Regions from separate parts of the Burkholderia oklahomensis C6786 genome, predicted to be linked through region 2. Evidence: predicted binding sites of a transcription regulator. Region 2 holds the regulator's gene; each other region holds the start of a gene.
The links. Region 2 encodes HrcA, which represses chaperone genes, less so after heat shock. Its sites were predicted from a motif close to TTAGCACTCNNNNNNNNNGAGTGCTAA; they were not measured.
Positions count from the first base shown of each region.

Region 1: the regulator HrcA is predicted to act here: its motif matches at 1,147-1,173, upstream of groES (co-chaperone GroES).
Region 3: the regulator HrcA is predicted to act here: its motif matches at 1,156-1,182, upstream of groES (co-chaperone GroES).

Region 1 is NZ_CP009555.1:2,617,873-2,620,141, reverse strand. It holds gene groL (chaperonin GroEL) at 1-730, opposite strand, end outside; gene groES (co-chaperone GroES) at 778-1,071, opposite strand; gene BG90_RS11765 (hypothetical protein) at 1,673-2,269, opposite strand, start outside.
Region 2 is NZ_CP009555.1:2,452,594-2,454,862, reverse strand. It holds gene hemH (ferrochelatase) at 1-491, opposite strand, end outside; gene hrcA (heat-inducible transcriptional repressor HrcA) at 689-1,711, opposite strand; gene BG90_RS11070 (NAD kinase) at 1,843-2,269, shown strand, end outside.
Region 3 is NZ_CP009556.1:2,833,923-2,836,191, reverse strand. It holds gene speB (agmatinase) at 1-536, shown strand, start outside; gene BG90_RS30140 (hypothetical protein) at 636-1,097, shown strand; gene groES (co-chaperone GroES) at 1,207-1,497, shown strand; gene groL (chaperonin GroEL) at 1,511-2,269, shown strand, end outside.

The sequences.
Region 1 (2,269 bases), 170 kb from region 2:
CAGCCTTCGCGACTTGCTCGAGCACCGGCAGCAGGTCACGGATGTTCGACACCTTCTTGTCGTGCAGCAGCACGAACGGGTTTTCCAGGACGGCGACTTGCTTGTCCGGGTTGTTGATGAAGTACGGCGACAGGTAGCCGCGGTCGAATTGCATGCCTTCGACGACGTCCAGCTCGTCGGCGAGCGACTTGCCGTCTTCGACGGTGATCACGCCTTCCTTGCCGACCTTGTCCATCGCTTCAGCGATGCGATCGCCGATCGACGAGTCGCTGTTCGCCGAGATCGAGCCGACCTGTGCAATTTCCTTGTTCGTCGTGCAGGGCTTGCTGATCTTCTTCAGCTCTTCCACTGCAGCGGCCACGGCCTTGTCGATGCCGCGCTTCAGATCCATCGGGTTCATGCCCGACGCGACGTACTTCATGCCTTCGCGCACGATCGATTGCGCGAGCACGGTTGCCGTCGTCGTGCCGTCGCCGGCGTTGTCGCTGGTCTTGGAAGCCACTTCCTTGACCATTTGCGCGCCCATGTTCTGGAGCTTGTCCTTCAGCTCGATTTCCTTCGCGACCGACACACCGTCCTTCGTGACCGTCGGGCCGCCGAAGCTGCGCTCGAGCACCACGTTGCGGCCCTTCGGACCCAGCGTGACCTTCACAGCGTTGGCGAGAATGTTCACGCCTTCGACCATCTTCGCGCGTGCGGAATCGCCGAATACGACGTCTTTAGCTGCCATCTTCTAACTCCTTGAGATCTTTGAGAATGTGATCCGTTGGCGAACGCTTACTGAGCGTTGACCACGGCCATGATGTCTTCTTCGCGCATCACGAGCAGTTCCTGGCCGTCGACCTTGACGGTTTGGCCTGCGTATTTGCCGAACAGCACGCGATCGCCGACCTTCACGTCGAGAGCGATCGGAGCGCCCTTGTCATCGCGCTTGCCCGGACCGATGGCCAGAACTTCACCTTGATCCGGCTTCTCAGCGGCTGCGTCGGGAATGACGATGCCCGAGGCGGTCTTGGTTTCCTGATCCAGGCGCTTGACGATCACGCGATCGTGCAACGGACGAAGATTCATATTCACTCCTCTCTTGATTGAGACTGAAGAACGCTGAGGGAAACTGCCGGACGGCTCGCCGACCGGCAGGAATTGTTAGCACTCTCGTGCAGCGAGTGCTAATTATATGGACGGGTTTTGACAAATTCAAGAAGTGGAATCGCCAGCGATTCAGCAAAATTTCGGCGCGGGGAAATCCGGGGGAAATAGCCGGAGGTGCGCCGTCGGATCGCGAAAAAATCTCAATCGAAACAATAACTTGAAGCGAAACCCACCATTGGGGCGAAATGCGGCGCGAGCCGCCGCGCGCATCGTCGGGACGGATCCGAGGCGGATTTGCCCCCGTTGACTCGATCGGCGCCGAACGCACGATCATCGCATACATAATCCTTACGTCCAAGCCGATCCGCCTGCCCGACCCGCGGCTCCACCGATGCCGCCGGACGGATGCCGGCGCGCCGCCGCCCTTGCCCAGCCCGTGGCTCGGACGACAAATCCCGAGCCGAAACGACAAGGCGGCATGGCGTCGCCGCCATGCCGCCTGCTCCGTGTTCCGGTCAATTGCTTCCGGCTAGTTACTATAGGCGCGTCCCGCAGCATCGTCGGGACGCGCCGCGCCGCATTACTTCGGCAGCGCGCCGGCGAGCGTCGCGATCGCCGACGTGACCGGAGCGAGCGGATTCGACGCCGGAGCCGCCGACTTCGACGACGAGACCGTCAGGTTCGGCAGCGACGCCACCACCGCACCGACCGACGAGCCCACCGAGTTGACGACCGTGCTCGCGGCAACGGCGCCCGTCGACAGCAGCGAGCCGGTTGCGGCCGCCGCGCCGCCGAACGCGTTGCCGCCCGACGTCAACACCTTCCCGGCCGAGGTCGCGCCCGAACCCATCAGCGCGGAGCCGACGCTTCCGAGCTGCGAGCCCGCTGCGACGCCGGTGCCTGCCGCCCCCGTCAGCGCGCCTGCGACGCCGCCGACCGTGCCGCCGACAGCCGCAGCCGGATTGCTGCCTGCGACGGTCGCGATCGCGCCTGCCACGTTGTTCGCTGCGCTCGTCAGCGCGCCGGCCGGATTGCTGACGGGCAGCGCGCCCACGAGACCGCTGACCGCGCCCGTCACCGGATTGCCGTTCGCCACGCGCGCGAGCGTGCCCGCGACGTTGTTCGCGGCACCCGTCAATACGCCCGTCGGGTTGGCGACAGGCAGCGCGTTCGTCAG
Region 2 (2,269 bases):
CGGCCGAGCGCGGCGAACGCGGCGTCGAACGCGGTGGCCGTCGTCGACGCCGAATATTGCGGATACATCGGCAGCAGCAGCACCCGCTCGGCGCCCGCGCGCTTCAGTTGCGAGAGCACGTCGGCGATGCTCGGCGTGCCGTAGCGCATCGCGTGGTCGACGATCACCCGGTAGCCGTTCGCCGCGAAGAGCGGCCGCAAGCACTCGACCTGACGCTCCGTATGGACGCGCAGCGGCGAGCCCTCGGGCATCCAGACGGCCGCGTACTTCTTCGCGGACGCGCGGCTGCGCAGCGGCAGGATCAGCGTGCGCAGGATCACCTGCCAGACGGCCTGCGGGATCTCGACGACGCGCGGGTCGGACAGGAACTGCGCGAGATAGCGGCGCACCGCGCGCGGCGTCGGCTCGTCGGGCGTGCCCAGGTTGACGAGCAGCACGGCGACGCGGTGAGCGGCCGACGCCTGCGACGGCGGTTCGAGGTCAAAACGCATGGAAAGATCGTGCCGGAGCACCGAATCGAACGACACTCATTATAGCGGGGCGGCCCGGGCCCACCAGTCGGCCGTCCGGCCGATTGCGCTGCGCGCGGCGCGCCGGCACGATGCCGATGACGGACTCGATCGAGGGAAAACGGCGCGGGACGCCGCAAACGTGTGATGAAACGGCGATGAAGCGCGGGTGGAACCGGTTACTGCTGGCTGAGCGCCAGCGACAGGAGGCGCGCGGTGATGTCGACGATCGGAATCACGCGGTTGTAGGCCATCCGCGTCGGCCCGATCACGCCGAGCGTGCCGACGATCTTGCCGTTGACCTCGTACGGGGCCGTCACGACGCTCATTTCGTCGATCGGCACGAGCGTCGATTCGCCGCCGATGAAGATCTGCACGCCCTGCGCGTGGCTCGACACGTCGAGAAGCTGCAGGAGGCTCGTCTTCTGGTCGAACACGTCGAACAGCTTGCGCAGCCGCGCCATGTCGGACGAAAGATCCGCCACTTCGAGCAGGTTGCGCTCGCCGGAGATCAGCACGGTGTCCTCGTCGTCGGCCTCCTCGGTGCTCGCCGTGACGGCCGCGTGCATCAGCGCCGTCATGTCGCCGCGCAGTTCGTCGATCTCCTCGCGCAGCCGGCGGCGCACCTCGTCGAACGACAGGCCGGCGAAGTGCGCGTTGATGTAGTTCGACGCCTCGGTGAGCTGCGAGGGCGTGTAGTCGCGCTGCGTCGCGATCATGCGGTTCTGCACGTCGCCTTCGGGCGTCACGATGATGAGGAGGATCCGCTTGTCCGACAGGCGCAGGAACTCGATCTGCTTGAACACGTGGCTGCGGCGCGGCGTCAGCACGACGCCCGCGAACTGCGACAGGTTCGACAGCACGCTCGCCGCGGCCGCGACGACCTTCTGCTGCGGATCGCCCGCCTGCAGCGTGGTCTGCACGAGCCGCGTGACGGCGTCGGCGTCGATCGGCGACTCGACCGTCAGCATCGTGTCGACGAAGAGGCGGTAGCCGCGCGGCGTCGGCACGCGCCCCGCCGACGTGTGCGGGCTCGACACGAGGCCGAGCTCCTCCAGGTCGGACATCACGTTGCGGATCGTCGCCGGGCTCAGCTCGAGCCCGGAATAACGAGACAACGTGCGCGATCCGACCGGCTGACCGTCGGCGATATACCGCTCGATCAGAGTCTTGAGGAGGGTTCGTGCGCGTGGATCTAACATGACGGAAAATTTTAGCGCAACCGGGCGGCGCCCGCGAGCGTCCCGCGCGCATCGTCCGTTCCCCACCCGTTTTGCCGTCCCCGGGCCGGCGGGCGGTTCTTTTCGTCATCGAGCTATGGTGTAATGCCGGCATGAAAATCGGCCACCAATTCCATACCGTCGCGCTCGTCGGGCGCAGCAACACGCCAGGGATCGCCGAGCCGCTGGCGTCGCTTGCCGCGTGCATCGCGAAACGCGGCTTCGAAGTCGTGTTCGAGGCCGACACCGCGCAGGCGATCGGCAGCACGGGCTACCCGGCGCTCACGCCCGCCGAGATCGGCGCGCGCGCCGACGTCGCGGTCGTGCTGGGCGGAGACGGCACGATGCTCGGCATCGGCCGCCAGCTCGCGCCGTACAAGACGCCGCTCATCGGCATCAACCACGGCCGGCTCGGCTTCATCACCGACATCCCGGCGTCCGACATGCAGGACGTCGTGCCGATGATGCTCGCGGGCAGCTTCGAGCGCGAGGAACGCACGCTGCTCGAGTCCCGCATCGTGCGCAACGGCGAGCCGATCT
Region 3 (2,269 bases), on a different replicon from region 2:
TTGCGCACGCGGAGCAATACGGCAAGCCGCTGTCGCTGATCCATTTCGACGCGCACTGCGACACGTGGGCCGACGACGATCCGGACAGCCTCAATCACGGCACGATGTTCTACAAGGCGGTCGACGAAGGGCTGATCGATCCGAAGACGTCGGTGCAGATCGGCATCCGCACGTGGAACGACGACTATCTCGGCATCGACGTGCTCGACGCCGCGTGGGTGCACGAGCACGGTCCGCGCGCGGCGCTCGAACGCATCCGCTCGATCGTCGGCGATCGGCCCGCCTATCTGACGTTCGACATCGACTGCCTCGATCCCGCGTTCGCGCCGGGCACGGGCACGCCGGTCGCGGGCGGGCTGTCGTCCGCGCAGGCGCTCGCGATCGTGCGCGGCCTGGGCGGCGTGAACCTGATCGGCGCGGACGTCGTCGAAGTCGCGCCCGCGTACGACCAGAGCGAGATCACCGCGATCGCGGCCGCGCACATCGCGTGCGATCTGCTGTGCCTGTGGCGGCAGCGCAAGGTCGGCGCGCGCTAACCGGCAGTGTTGAACGGCCCTCGCTCCCATTGCGGGAGCGACGGCGCGCAGATGGCCGGCCGGAACGACAACATAATTTTCTGCGGGCGGAGGCGAGGCATGGCATTCGCGATCAAAGCCGAAGTGAGCGATCCGCAGGCGAAGACGTTCGCGTTCACTGCGCAAAAGACGATGTACGGCGGCAAGCATATCGCCGGGGGCGACACGATTTTCGTATTCGCGAGCGAGAACGAGGGTGGGCAAGGCCTCATCGCGCGCGGCGTCGTGACTTTCGCCGAAGCCGTCGCGAAGACGCCCGGCATCGACCGGCAAACGCCGCGCGTGAGCCTCGCCATCAAGCGCACCGCGCTGGCGAAGCGGCCGCTGGGGCGAAGCGAGCTCAGGCGCTTCACCGACTGGAGCGACGGCCAACCCGGGACCGAGCTCAATTTCAAGTTCTATCGGCAGGCGACGAACAAGATCATCGGCATCTCGGACGAAGCGGCGGCGTTCCTCGGCGCGTTCTTCGAGCGCGGCCGGCCGCCAGGCCGACCGCCGATCCCTAATGCGATTCGCCGATAAGTTTGTGCGAATCCGTTATTGGAGCGATCGACCGCGCGTTTCTATACTCGACACCGGATTGGCACTCATCGAACCCAAGTGCCAACGACTTCGATAAGGAAACCTGAGAATGAGCCTACGTCCGCTGCACGATCGCGTCGTCGTCAAGCGACTCGACCAGGAAACCAAGACCGCGTCGGGTATCGTCATCCCGGACAGCGCGGCGGAAAAGCCCGATCAGGGCGAGATCGTCGCGGTCGGTCCCGGCCGGCGCGACGCCGACGGCAAGCGTGTCGAACCCGACGTGAAGGTCGGCGAGCGCGTGCTGTTCGGCAAGTACGCCGGGCAGTCCGTGAAGGTCGACGGCAACGAATTGCTGGTGCTGCGCGAAGAAGACATCGTCGCAGTCGTTCATTCCTGAGGAGCGTCGAGTCATGGCAGCGAAAGAAATCATTTTTCACGACGGCGCGCGCACGAAGCTCGTCGAAGGCGTCAATCTGCTCGCGAACGCGGTGAAGGTCACGCTCGGCCCGAAAGGCCGCAATGTCGTGCTCGAGCGCAGCTTCGGCGCGCCCGTCGTCACGAAGGACGGCGTGTCGGTCGCGAAGGAGATCGAGCTTGCGGACAAGGTGCAGAACATCGGCGCGCAGCTCGTGAAGGAAGTCGCGTCGAAGACGAGCGACGCGGCGGGCGACGGCACGACGACCGCGACCGTGCTCGCGCAGGCGATCGTTCGCGAAGGGCAGAAGTACGTCGCCGCGGGCCTGAATCCGCTCGATCTGAAGCGCGGCATCGACAAGGCCGTGCTGGCCGCGGTCGAAGCGCTGAAGAAGATCAGCAAGCCGACCACGACGAGCAAGGAGATCGCGCAGGTCGCGACGATCTCGGCGAACGGCGAGGAATCGATCGGCCAGCGGATCGCCGAGGCGATCGACCGCGTCGGCAAGGAAGGCGTGATCACCGTCGAGGACGGCAAGTCGCTCGCCGACGAGCTCGATGTCGTCGAAGGGCTGCAGTTCGATCGCGGCTATCTGTCGCCGTACTTCATCAACAATCCCGACCGACAGCTCGCGGTGCTCGACGACCCGTTCATCCTGCTGCACGACAAGAAGATCTCGAACATCCGCGATCTGCTGCCGGTGCTCGAGCAGGTCGCGAAAGCGGGACGGCCGCTCCTCATCGTCGCCGAGGAC